Regions from separate parts of the Vibrio sp. Vb0349 genome, predicted to be linked through region 2. Evidence: riboswitches for the same ligand, from Rfam matches in the RefSeq annotation. Region 2 holds a riboswitch; the other holds the start of a gene.
The links. Region 2 has a riboswitch for thiamine pyrophosphate ahead of thiB (thiamine ABC transporter substrate binding subunit). Riboswitches for the same ligand answer to the same signal wherever they lie in the genome.
Positions count from the first base shown of each region.

Region 1: it holds a riboswitch for thiamine pyrophosphate, as region 2 does, so the genes downstream of both, thiD (bifunctional hydroxymethylpyrimidine kinase/phosphomethylpyrimidine kinase) here and thiB (thiamine ABC transporter substrate binding subunit) in region 2, are expected to answer to the same signal.

Region 1 covers NZ_JAWOTS010000001.1:1,134-7,891, reverse strand. Annotated here, with positions in the region: gene R7Q47_RS00045 (ABC transporter substrate-binding protein) at 1-251, opposite strand, end outside; gene R7Q47_RS00040 (ABC transporter permease) at 299-1,099, opposite strand; gene R7Q47_RS00035 (ABC transporter ATP-binding protein) at 1,092-1,847, opposite strand; gene thiD (bifunctional hydroxymethylpyrimidine kinase/phosphomethylpyrimidine kinase) at 1,837-2,694, opposite strand; TPP riboswitch at 2,800-2,910, opposite strand; gene R7Q47_RS00025 (TldD/PmbA family protein) at 3,267-4,652, shown strand; gene R7Q47_RS00020 (TldD/PmbA family protein) at 4,652-5,995, shown strand; gene trmY (tRNA (pseudouridine(54)-N(1))-methyltransferase TrmY) at 6,073-6,672, opposite strand.
Region 2 covers NZ_JAWOTS010000024.1:42,819-49,576, forward strand. Annotated here, with positions in the region: gene mpl (UDP-N-acetylmuramate:L-alanyl-gamma-D-glutamyl-meso-diaminopimelate ligase) at 1-1,187, shown strand, start outside; gene R7Q47_RS19405 (flavin prenyltransferase UbiX) at 1,193-1,831, shown strand; TPP riboswitch at 1,869-2,005, shown strand; gene thiB (thiamine ABC transporter substrate binding subunit) at 2,078-3,070, shown strand; gene thiP (thiamine/thiamine pyrophosphate ABC transporter permease ThiP) at 3,112-4,698, shown strand; gene thiQ (thiamine ABC transporter ATP-binding protein) at 4,698-5,402, shown strand; gene R7Q47_RS19425 (LysR family transcriptional regulator) at 5,421-6,368, opposite strand; gene R7Q47_RS19430 (alkene reductase) at 6,461-6,758, shown strand, end outside.

The sequences.
Region 1 (6,758 bases), on a different contig from region 2:
GAAATCGCCATGTCGACTTTACCCGCCGCGACCAACTTAGGTGGCGTGCTTGGATCTGCCGGCTCTTGAATGTTGACCTTCAAACCTTGTTCTTTGAAGTAACCACGCTCTTTGGCAATCACGATAGGACCATGATTTGGGTTGACGAACCAATCCAACATCAGTGTCATCTCTTTTTCTGCTGCAAGCACATTGGTTGATACCACTGAAGCGAGTAGAGCAGCAGCGCTCATAAGTTTGTTTTTATTCACGGGGTTCTTCCTTTTCTTTCCCAATTTTCTTTGGTTATTTTCTGTAATTATTTGCTTTCCCAAGGGATGGCTTTTTTCAATAATTTATCGGTGATGAAGTAGAGTGAGATAGACAGCACGGCTAGGATAAACAGCGCCGCAAACATCTCATCAATGATCATGCGAGCATTAGCTTGGAGCATCAGATAACCCAAGCCTTCACTTGAACCTACCCACTCACCGACCACTGCTCCAATCGGCGCAATAACGACGGCAACACGAATGCCTGAGGCTAAAGTTGGTAGGGCGGCTGGCAATTGAATATGACGAAGTAACTGCCATTTAGACGCGCCCATGGTCTTGGCAAGGTCGAGGTAACCTGTTGGTGTATTACGTAAGCCGTCGTAGCAACATGTGGTGACGGGGAAAAAGATGATGATCGCCGCCATGACGACTTTCGATGCAATGCCGTAACCCAGCCAAAGCATGAGTACTGGCGCGATGGCGAACACAGGGATCGCTTGGCTAGCAATCAGAATGGGCAGTAACCAACGCTTCAGCGGTTCGAACATCAGCATTTGCAATGCGAACAGCAAACCCATTGATAATCCAAGCGCCAAACCAAGTAAAATCTCTTGCGCGGTAACCCAAGTATGTTTGAGCAAGACATCGTAACGAGTGACCAATCTATCCAGCACTTCAATTGGTGAAGGTAAGATGAAGCTTGGCATGTCGAATACCACAACAATCAACTGCCACAATCCCAAGATCACCGCTGTGCTAATGACCAAGCGCAGAGCCGGATGGGTCACGCGTTCTTTTTTACTAATGCGTGCCGAAACGGAGTTGTACTGAGTCATATCACTCATAGTCTTTCTCCAGTTGATCCAAAATCGCTTGTTGTAACGCCGCGCACTCTCCATCGAGAACTCGGGGCGGCTTGGAGTCTGGAACGACCAAGTGCTGAGCTTGCGCAGGTGTGCCTTGCAACACATAGAGTTGGTGAGCTAATCGCACCGCTTCTTGTGGGTCGTGGGTAATCAGAACAACCGTCTTATCTTTCAGCAATTCGGCAGACAAGGTTTGCAACTTATGACGAGTAACCGCGTCCAGTGCAGAGAAAGGCTCATCCATCAGAACTAGAGGCTTGTCTTGCATCAGAGTGCGAGCAAGGGCAACACGTTGTCTCATGCCGCCAGAGAGCTGAGCTGGCTTAGCATCCGCGTAATCGGCGAGTCCCACTTGGCTTAGTAAAGTCAGTGCACGTTGTCTATTTTGCTCTGGTGCTTGCACTTGAGAAAATCGAGAACTGAGGCAGACGTTGTCTAACACATTCAACCACGGTAGCAATAAATCCTGCTGAGCCATGTAAGCGATACGGTCATGCAGTGCAGCGCCATCCGTTGTGATGAGTTCGCCATGCCAGTCAACTTGGTCATCCAGTAGGCCAGCTAAGTAACGCAATATTGTGGTTTTCCCGCAGCCACTGCGACCAAGTAACACTGTCCATTGATTAGCAGGAATAGTCATACTCAACCCTGCTAGCGTTGGTGTTTGGCTGTCTTTGTATCGCAGACTAGCATCGGAAAGCTGAATGCCAATCGCGTTAGCGAACATAAGTATGACCCGCAAAAAAGTGGTTCACAGGGCCATGGCCTTTACCTACATCCAATTCATCAGCGTGTGCGATAGCTTGGCTGATGTACTGCTTACCCAGGTGCACCGCTTTGTGTAGGTTGTTGCCTTGGCCAAGATAAGACGCAATGGCGGAAGAAAGTGTACAGCCTGTGCCATGAGTGTTTTTGGTTGGAAATCGCTTGGCGCTAATTAACTCGGCACTGTCTTGCATGATAAGCAGATCGTTGCTGTTTTCATTTTCTTCAAGGTGACCGCCTTTGAGCAGAATAGCTTTGGCGCCAAGCGCACGAAGGTCGGTAATCATATCGTTCATTTCAGATTCTGATTGAGGCATTGGCTTACCCGTCAATGCTGCGCCTTCGGGTAGGTTAGGGGTAATGATGTCTGCGAGCGGAATCAATTCTTCTTTTAAAGTGCTGATTGCCGACTGTTCCAGTAATAGATCGCCGCTGGTGGCCACCATCACAGGGTCAATCACGAGGTGTTTTGGCTGGTATTGTTTAATTTTGTCTGCAACGACTTTGATGATGTTGGAATCTGCCAGCATGCCCACTTTGACTGCAACGATGTTGAGGTCGGTAAATACTGCATCAAGTTGGCTCTCTACATGGTCGAGAGGAATGGGGAAAATCGCAGAAACGCCTTGGGTATTTTGCGAAGTAATCGCCGTGATTACCGAGCAAGCAAAACTGCCGGTTGCGGACATCGCTTTGATGTCGGCTTGAATACCTGCACCGCCACCACTGTCTGAGCCCGCGATGGTCAATACGATAGGGGTAGGCAAGGCTGGCGTGTGATGTGAATGAGGTTGTGATTGCTGCGTCATGGTCGCTCCTACTACAAGACGTATAGGAACTGACTTGGCCATTGAAGATCGGTGTATGGATCCGTAGAGGCTAGCTGCGTCGATACAGGTTTGAGGCAGGCTAGTGGCAAAGTGATGATAGTTCCCTACGTCAGTGCTAACTGAATCAGGTTCAACGGGTCTCGAATTTCGATCTCAGCCGACGCATTCACTGCATGGGCCCCCCGACTATTTCGTCAAGATAATAGCAGTTCACTCAGTTACGGTGCACGTGTTTTTTCCGGCCAAGAGGGGGCAATCGATTAAATATGAGACTTGAGAGCAGTAAAGAGAGACCAGAATTTAGCGTAAATAACGTGCTGCATTGAAACTGGCAGTTCAAGACACTATCTAATAGTGAGATGTCGACATAATACGTAACGAATCGTTCTTTGACTTAGCAAGGATTAGCATAAAACAAGGTTAAAAAAGTGTTAATATTTAACGCGTTGCCAATATGCTTTTGAGTCATCCAATTTAAGTTGTGACTGTTATAAACAGAGTCTAACTCAAAGGTGGGGAAGGCTAGGACGATCAACGAGCAAGGAGATTTCATGCTTAATTCTGTAACAGCGAAAGCGGTGATCGATCATGCCCTCTTTTTAGGGGCTGATTTCGCTGAGCTATTCGTTGAACACCATCAAACCAACACTGTCCAGATCGCATCTGGCGAGGTAGATAAGGTAAACTCGGGTATCGATTTTGGTATCGGTATTCGTCTCTTCTTCGGTCATAAAGTGCTTTACGGTTACACCAACAGCACCGATGAAGCCGAACTTAAACGCGTAACCTCACTGCTTGCTGCAAAAGATAAGCGTGAGCAAATCGCGTCAGCAGGTTCTCTCAATCTGAACCGATACCCAATTCAACACGGTTGTCGTATGCCGCTTGGCAAAGACGCTAACCTAGATTCTAAAATTGCTTTCCTATTGCAAGTTGACCAAGCTGCACGTGCAGAGAGTGAACATATCAGCCAGTTCATTGGCAGTGTGCTTCAGCGTGAACAACAAGTGTCTATCTTCAATTCAGAAGGTCTACACGTTGACGATACTCGTCACTACATACGAGTTGCTGGTAATACTGTCGCTCAAAAAGGTAATGAGCAGTCTTCTGGTATGGAAGGTCCTGGCGCTCTTGCTGGTTGGGAATTCAGTGAACAGCTTGATGCGAAAGAGCTAGGTCAAACTATCGCGCAACAAGCGTTGGTAAAACTTGGCGCAGATGCTTGTCCATCGGGTGAAATGCCAGTGGTAATTGGTAACGGCTTTGGTGGCGTAATCTTCCACGAAGCTTGTGGCCACTTGCTAGAAACCACTTCGGTTGCGAAGAAAGCGTCAGTATTCCACGACAAGATGGGCGAAATGGTTGCTCACACCGCAGTGAATGCGGTCGATGATGGCACCATGACCAACGAATGGGGCTCGATTCATGTTGATGACGAAGGTATGAAGACTCAGCGCACTCAATTGATCAAAGACGGTAAGCTAACCAGCTTTATGGTCGATAAAATGGGTGGCATGAAGACAGGTTACGAGCCAACGGGTTCTGGTCGTCGTCAAAACTACAAGTTCGCACCAACCTCGCGTATGCGTAACACCTTTATCGAAGAAGGCGAGCATTCACTTGATGATATGCTGGCAGGCATCGAACGTGGCATCTATGCGAAGAAGATGGGCGGCGGCTCGGTTCAACCGGGCACGGGTGAGTTTAACTTTGCTGTTCGTGAAGCTTATCTCATTGAAAATGGCAAAATCACCAAGCCTCTGAAAACAGCAACGCTGATCAGCACAGGTCCAAAAGTGTTGAAAGAAATCAGCATGGTTGGTAAGGACATGGCGCTTGCGCCGGGCATGTGTGGTTCCGTGAGTGGCTCAGTGCCAACAACAGTCGGTCAGCCAACGCTGAAAGTCGATAACATTCTGGTAGGAGGCGGTAACTAATGAGCCAAGAACAACAACTTCTTAATGCGGTTGATTACGTCCTATCAGAAGCAAAACGCCAAGGTGCAGAAGCGGACGTCATTGTAAACCGCAACAGTAGCTTTTCTCTGAAAGCGAACCAAGGAAAGCTGGATGAGTACAAAGTAAGCTCAAGCCAAGTTCTGGGTGTTCGTGTTGTGAAAGATGCGCGTGTTGCAACGAGCTATTCTGAGTCGTTAGAGCAACCAAGCTTAGATTTGATGCTGACTAACGCACTGCAAAGCGCTCGCTTTTCCAAGCAAGATGAACATCAGACAATTAGTTGCGTGAACAGCCAAATTGCGACTGATGTTGCTGAGATTTCACAAGAAGATACGACTTCTGTTGATGAAAAAATTGAGCTGTCTCTCGCACTTGAGCAAGGCGTAGTCGCTCTACCTCACGCTTCTAGCGCACCTTACAATGGTTACAGCGATGGCGAAACACAACTGATCATTGCCAATACTCAAGGCACATTGTGTCAACACTTCGAGCGCTCGTTCACTTGTTACGCGTATACCTTGTTTGAAAAAGACGGCAAACAGTCAATGGCGGGTAGAATGTCACTGGGTCGCCGTTTTGATGAGTTGAATCCAGCTTACTGTATAGAAGGTGGCTACAACCTTGCTCGTGATCTTCTGGAAGGCGCTCCGGTTGCGACAGGTAACTACCCTGCTATTTTCCACATCAATGCGCTAGCAAGTTTATTCGGTGCTTTCGGCAGTGCTTTCTCTGGCGTAAGCGCGATGAAAGGCATTACGCCACTGGGTGACAAGCTTGGTCAACGTGTTGCGAGTGATTTAATTACCTTTACTGATACGGCTTACATGCCAAATGGTATGGCAATCGCGAGTTTTGATAGTGAAGGCTTCGCTACTCAAGATAATGTCATGATTGCTAATGGTGAGTTGAAAACCTTGCTACACAACAGCCAGACCGCAAGTTACTTGGGCGCAGTCTCGACAGCAAGTGCCGCTCGCGGTGCAAAATCGAGCCTAGACGTATCAGCGAATCACAAAGTGATTGCGACAGGCAACAGCAGTGCATCAGAAGTAAAAGCGGGAGAGTACCTAGAGTTAGTCGAGCTTCAAGGTGTCCATTCTGGTGCGGATGCAGTGAGTGGTGATTTCTCATTTGGGGCGAGTGGCTTCTTGTGCCGTGATGGTGAGCGCATTCAACCAGTACGTGGTATTACAGTAGCGGGTAACTTCTACAAGATGCTGCAAGAAGTTGAGGCAGTGGGTGATACTCAGTTAATTAACGATAGCCGCACTTTCTTCTCGCCAGACGTTCGCTTTGCACGCTTGAGCATTGGTGGTAAGTAAACGTAGCATTCCTATAGAAACAAAAAGAGGACTCAATGGAGTCCTCTTTCTTTTATAGAGTGATTAACTCGCGAGAATTAAAATTCGCGAATGTCCAACTCATTGTGGATCAATACCACACACTGAGAAGCGAAAAGCATCTTAGGACCTAAGCTGATTTTCTCTGTGCCAAGGCGCTTCAAGCTGTTAAAAGACTTCTTCGGCATCGGTATATGGTCAGTTAGCAAGAAACATGGATTTTCACCAATTTCTGCATCACGAACAAATTCGCCTTTCTTATCCAGCATATATAGTTGGTGATCTTCTGCCAGCTCTTGTACTAGGCGTTCAAAGCTCACTGTACGAACGGTAATACCAGGTTCGACTTCACGAAGTTGCTCTTTGCCCATACCAACCGAAGCATCCAAAGCGCGAGCCACTGCTGCAATCAAGGTTGACTCATGGAAGCCGCCAATGTTGGTGATGTCGTTAGAGCGAATAGTAATGGTGCGTGAGAAATCTTTTGTGCTTTCTAAAACCAAGTGAACAACCACATCTTCACGGTGTGATTGAGCAACGAACATCGTGTTCATCATGGTATGAGCAAGAATCTCTGTATGCGCTTCATTACCAACACCTTCTAACAGTGCTTTGCTGGTGGTTGGCGCCGCGCGAGCTCGTAAAACAAAAGAGCGCATGAATTTAGCCTCTATATAGGAAGAGTGAATGCGCGGAAGTATATACCCAAGCAGGGAAGGGATGCGAGTTTAATAGCAAATGTGAA
Region 2 (6,758 bases):
TCGACCCTCAACCAGATCTTGTGGTGATTGGTAATGCGATGAGCCGTGGTAACCCTTGTGTCGAGCATGTGCTCAACACTAACATGCGTTACACCTCTGGCCCGCAGTGGCTCAACGAGTTTTTGCTGCATGATCGTTGGGTATTGGCGGTATCGGGTACACATGGGAAAACGACCACGTCGAGCATGCTTGCTTGGATACTTGAAGATTGTGGTTATCAACCGGGTTTCTTAGTCGGTGGGGTACTCGGTAACTTCGGAGTGTCTGCTCGTTTGGGTGAAAGTATGTTTTTTGTCGTTGAAGCGGACGAATATGACAGTGCTTTTTTCGATAAGCGTTCTAAGTTTGTGCATTACCATCCTCGCACTTTAATCATGAATAACCTTGAGTTCGATCATGCTGATATCTTCGATGATCTAGAAGCGATCAAACGCCAATTCCATCATTTAGTGCGAACTGTACCGGGCAATGGATTGATCTTAGCGCCGAGGCAGGATCAAGCGTTAGCGGATGTATTAGAGCGTGGTTGCTGGACAGAAAAGCAGTTTTCAGGTGTTGATGGTGACTGGCAAGCGCACAAATTAGTGCTTGATGGCTCAAAATTTGACGTTGCGTTGCAAGGCGAGAAGGTTGGTACCATCGAATGGAATTTGGTGGGTGACCACAATGTGGATAATGCGCTGATGGCAATCGCTGCTGCACGACATGTTGGAGTCACTCCGGATCTTGCTTGCCAAGCATTAGGGCGTTTCATCAATACCAAGCGCCGTTTAGAGCTGAAAGGTGAAGAACAAGGTGTGACGGTTTACGATGATTTTGCGCATCACCCAACGGCAATTGAACTTACAGTCGGTGGTTTGCGTAACAAGGTAGGTGAAAAACGCATCCTTGCTGTGTTAGAGCCGCGTTCTGCCACCATGAAGCGTGGCGTACACAAAAACACACTTGCAGAGTCACTACACAGTGCAGATGAAGTCTTCTTGTTCCAGCCAGATAATATCGAGTGGTCTGTGCAAGACATTGCCGACCAATGCACACAGCCAGCGTTTGTCGATGCGGATATAGATAACTTTGTAGCCAAGATCGTCGAACGTGCGCGACCAGGTGACCAAATTCTAGTCATGAGCAACGGTGGCTTTGGTGGTATTCACGGAAAACTTCTTGAGCAGTTAAAACAAAAAGCCTGATTGATATGCAAAACAAAACACAACCCTCTCATAAAAAAGCCATCACGTTGGCATTAACGGGTGCTTCTGGTGCTCCCTACGGCCTTCGTCTTTTAGAATGCTTGGTTGCGGCGGATTATCATGTCTACGTTCTGATTTCTTCGGCGGCTCGTGTTGTGATGGCAACCGAGCATAATCTTAAGCTACCAAGTGGCCCAGAAGCGGCGCAGCAAGCATTAGTAGAGCACCTGAACTGCAATCCAAATAACATCACCGTTTGCGGTAAAGACGATTGGTTCTCGCCGGTTGCGTCTGGTTCTGCTGCACCCAAGCAAATGGTGGTTTGCCCATGTTCTGCGGGAAGCGTTGCAGCGATTGCGCATGGTATGTCAGATAACTTGATCGAGCGGGCCGCTGATGTGGTAATGAAAGAGCGCGGGCAGCTGTTGCTCGTGGTTCGCGAAACACCATTTTCAACGCTACATCTGGAGAACATGCACAAACTGTCGCAAATGGGCGTCACCATCATGCCAGCAGCTCCAGGCTTCTATCATCAGCCAAAGAGTATTGAAGACTTAGTGGATTTTATGGTGGCGAGAATTCTTGACCACTTAGGTATTGAGCAAGGTTTGGTGCCTCGTTGGGGTTATGACCAGCGCTCGTGAGCTGATTGTGTAACCACTCAAATACCTTTACAATCCATCCAACTCATCGGGGAGCAAACCCATTTAGCATTGAGTCAATCAATGCATTGGGGCGCTGAGACCTAAGTGTTTAACTAGGGACCCGTATTACCTGAACCAGATAATGCTGGCGTAGGAATTGAGTCTGGATATTGGAAGTCCTTAATAGCCGCCTCAAACCCTGTGCCGCTCAACTTATTTCTCTGAAATACTCATGGAGAGCGAGCAGTGAAACCCACTCTAAATCTGATTGCCTTAGCTGCAATCACCTCTACTTCAGCGTTTGCCGCTGAAAACACATTAACCATCTATACCTACGACTCTTTTGCCGCAGATTGGGGGCCGGGTCCTAAAATCGAGCAAGCTTTTGAAGCAAAATGTGGCTGTGACGTTAACTTCGTAGCGTTGGACGATGGTGTGTCGATTCTGAATCGTCTTCGTCTTGAAGGCGGTAATAGCAAAGCGGACATCGTATTAGGTTTGGATAACAATCTGATGGCAGAAGCGAAGAAAACCGGTCTGCTTGCCGAGCACAATGTAGATACGTCCAATACAGTGTTACCAAACGGTTGGAGCGACACGACGTTTGTACCGTACGATTACGGCTACTTCGCGTTTGTGTACAACAAAGAGAAAATGACTAATCCGCCGAAAAGCATGAAAGAGCTGGTGGAAACGCGCGACGATCTGAAAGTGATTTACCAAGATCCGCGGACTTCAACGCCGGGCCAAGGCTTGATGCTATGGATGAAATCTATTTATGGCGACGATGTGACGCAAGCGTGGCAGAAGCTAGCGAGCAAAACCGTAACGGTCACGAAAGGTTGGTCTGAAGCGTATTCCATGTTCCTCAATGGTGAGTCCGATTTAGTGCTTTCTTACACCTCCTCACCTGCGTACCACTTAATTGCGGAAAACGATTCGAAGTTTGCGACGGCGAATTTTGCTGAAGGCCACTACATGCAAGTTGAAGTCGCCGCCAAAGTGAAAGGGGCAAAAAATTCAGAACTTGCTGATCAATTTATGAGTTTCATTTTAAGTGATGAGTTCCAATCGGCGATGCCAACGGGTAACTGGATGTACCCAGTCACTGACGTTGAGTTACCTAAAGGTTTTGAAACTTTGAGTGTTCCAAGCAAGTCGTTGAGCTTTAGTGCTGATGAAGTGGCAAAAATGCGTAAGTCTTGGATTCGCGAATGGCAAAGCGCATTGACGTTTTAGCTGACGTTTCCACCCTCATCTGAATGAGATAGGTTTTACCTTTGAATTCTGTTCCAAAAATAGGTTTAGGGGTCGCGATGATCATCGCGACCTTTGTTATTTCTGCCCTAGGTGCTTTGATTGTTCAAGCCCCTTCACTTGATGTGTCTGTGGTATGGGGCGACCCGTACTATCAACATGTCACCAAGTTCAGTTTCTACCAAGCGTTTCTTTCCACATTGCTCAGTGTTGGCTTTGCCATTCCAGTAGCGCACGCACTTTCGCGTCGCCAATTTATTGGTAAATCATTACTGCTTAAGCTGTTTGCATCGACACTGGTTTTGCCGGTTTTGGTTGGTGTTTTTGGGCTGTTAGCGATTTATGGCAACAGTGGTTTGTTGGCGCAGTGGTTGCAAAGTTTCGACACTAAACTGCCATTCTCTATTTACGGTTTGAACGGCATTTTACTCGCCCATGTGTTCTTTAATTTACCTTACGCGGCACGATTGCTTCTGCAAGCCTTGGAGTCTATTCCTGCCGAGCAGCATAAGCTTTGCGCGCATCTTGGGATGAGCCATTGGGATAAGTTTCGCTGGGTAGAATGGCCGCGTTTAAGGCAGCAGCTTCCCCACGTTTGTGGGTTGGTGTTTATGTTGTGCTTTACCAGTTTTGCCACTGTAATGGCGTTGGGGGGCGGGCCAAAATCCACCACCATTGAATTGGCCATTTACCAAGCGATTAAGTTTGATTTTGATTTACAAGCTGGGGCGTTATTGGCGCTGTGGCAGATGCTGTTATGTGGACTGCTTGCTATTGGAGTGCAGAAGTTAACAAGGCCTGTTTCTATCAGTGCTGGAAGCACATCGGTACAGCAATATTTAACGAAGGATCATGGGTGGTCAAAAGCTTGGGATAGCTTTTGGATCATAGGTGCCTTTTTACTGGTAATACCGCCGTTATTGATGGTGTTACTGAGTGGCATCAACCAACAAGTTTGGACAGTATTAACCGATGAGCGTTTTTGGTTTGCGCTATTGAACTCCCTCAAAGTCGCCTGTGTCGCTAGCGTGCTTGCGGTCGCTGCAGGGGTGTCCATACTATTGACCAGTCGCCGTTGGCGGTTGCAGTACAAAAACACGCGAGCCGATCAGATAGAGTTAATCGGCACCATTATTTTGGTGACTCCAGGTCTGGTGATTAGCACCGGTTTATTCTTACTACTGCGCGCATTTACCGATGTTTTTAGCTTGGCATTTTTTGTCGTGATTTTGGTGAACGGTTTGATGGCTTTGCCTTACGTGATCAAAACGCTAGCGCAGCCAATGCTGCACATTGAACAACAGTATCAGTATGTATGTGCCAGCTTAGGCATGCGTGGCTGGCAACGGTTTAAAGTGGTGGAGTGGCAGGCGCTACGCAAGCCGTTTGCACATGCGTTTGCGATCAGCTTTATGTTTGCAATAGGGGATTTAAGTGCCATCGCACTGTTTGGTGGACAAGAGTTTCGTACCTTACCTCTGTATTTGTTCCAGTTGCTTGGCAGTTATCAGATGGACGCAGCTGCGGTGGTATCGGTGACCCTATTGTTGTTGAGTGTGGGCTGTTTTGCCTTGATTGAGAAAGTATTGAAAACGAAGGAGAGAGCGTAATGTTAGTGTTGGATGATGTGCAGTACACCTACCAACGTGAACTGTTTCGTTTTGACTTAACGATTGAGCAAGGACAGATTGTATCGCTGATGGGACCAAGTGGGGCAGGGAAGTCAACCTTGCTGGCGTTGGTGGCAGGATTCATCCATCCTGACCGTGGTGATATTTGTGTTGATGGTGAGTCCATTGTGCGTAAAGAGCCTTATCTGCGTCCGTTCTCTATGTTGTTCCAAGAGCACAATTTGTTTGCTCACTTATCGGTGCGTGACAACATCGGTTTGGGCTTACACCCAGGGCTAAAGCTTACGGTGGACCAAAATCGTCAGATTGAACAAGCCGCGCAGCAAGTTGGTGTTGCAGAGTACCTCGACCGTTTGCCAGAGCATCTTTCTGGTGGCCAGCGTCAACGTGTTGCCTTAGCGCGTTGTTTTGTTCAGCCTCATCCCATGTGGCTATTGGATGAGCCGTTCTCGGCGCTTGATCCGGTGTTGCGTGAAGAGATGCTGAGCTTGGTAAAAAAACTCGCAGCAGAGCGGGGAATAACCGTATTGATGGTCACGCACCATTTAAGCGATGCCAAAGCGATTGCCAGCCACTTTGTGTTTGTGGCAGATGGTAAAGTGGAAGCCGCGGGTGATATGTCTGCATTGAGTGAACAGCATGCTAGTGAGAAGCTTGCGGCATTTATCCGAGCAGCATGCTAGTGCCTGATAGTTGCTAGGTTATGCTTCTCCGCAACACAAACCATGCCGAGGTCCAAATTCAAATTGAGATCTTAAGCTCATGATATGGTCAATCATTGCTTGTACACGCCGTGGGCGGTTTGCTCCAGGACGATAGACTAAATAAATAGGCATTGGTACCGTGTGCCATTGCGGTAACACTCTGACTAAGGTGCCACTTTCTAGCTCTTGCGTCATGTTCTGCACAGGTAAGTTAGCGATGCCTAGTCCTTTAAGTGCGCCTTTCAATATTGCTTCTACAGTTGTACTTGAGAAGTTACTGGTTATTGAAACATTGACGGTATTATCGTGTGAGATCAGCGTCCAAGGCCCTATTTCTGAAACATATTGATACCTCAAACAGTTGTGTTTTGTCAGGTCTTCTGGCGTTTCAGGTACGCCGAACTCAGCTAAATACTCAGGGCTAGCAGCCAGGACTCGAGTCGTATAGCCTAATTTTTTTGCGATCAATCGATCATCAACTATCTGACCGACTCGAATTGCCATATCAAAGCCGTGTGAAAACAGATCAACAAAATCGTTCGATGCTTCTAACGCAATTTGTACTTTTGGCCATTGTTTTAAAAATGGCAAAAAGATGTGTTCCGCCATATACGCATCCAACGCTGGTGGCGCGGAAATACGCAGCCGGCCTTGGATCTGTTGTTCCATCTCCAGTACGTCATGGCCAATTGAGTGGAATTCCTCAACTAAGCTTGCAGCACGCTCTAAAACCATTTGGCCAGCTTCGGTGATCACTAACTTTCGGGTTGTGCGCTCTAGGAGTTTGGCTTCAAAGTGTTGTTCGAGTTTGGTTATGGCTTTACTAACAGTAGATTTCGGTAGGTTTAACTCCAGCGCGCACTTGGTTAAGCTCAGTAGTCGACAGCTTGTGACAAAGATAGAAAGCGTTCTAAAGTCAATTGTTTCTAAATTGCGAACAATCACTTTCAATTATCCATATTGTTTCAATATTAATCTGATTATAGTCTGGCACCTCATCCTTAGCCATCAAGTTATTGTCATTTGAGGTAAACAACATGTCCAACTCTGTAGACTTATTTTCTCCTATCGAACTCGGTCAATTAGCATTAGATAACCGTGCTATTATGGCGCCTTTAACGAGAGCTCGTGCTGGCGCAGACCATATTCCTAATGACCTTATGGTTGAATACTACGCTCAACGTGCGAGTGCCGGACTTATCATTGCTGAATGCACCATGGTGATGGAAGGTACGTCTGCTTTTATGGCAGAACCGGGCATTTACAACGAAGAGCAAATCGCAGCTTGGAAAAAGGTAACGGATGCGGTTCATGAGAGAGGCGGTAAGTTTGTAC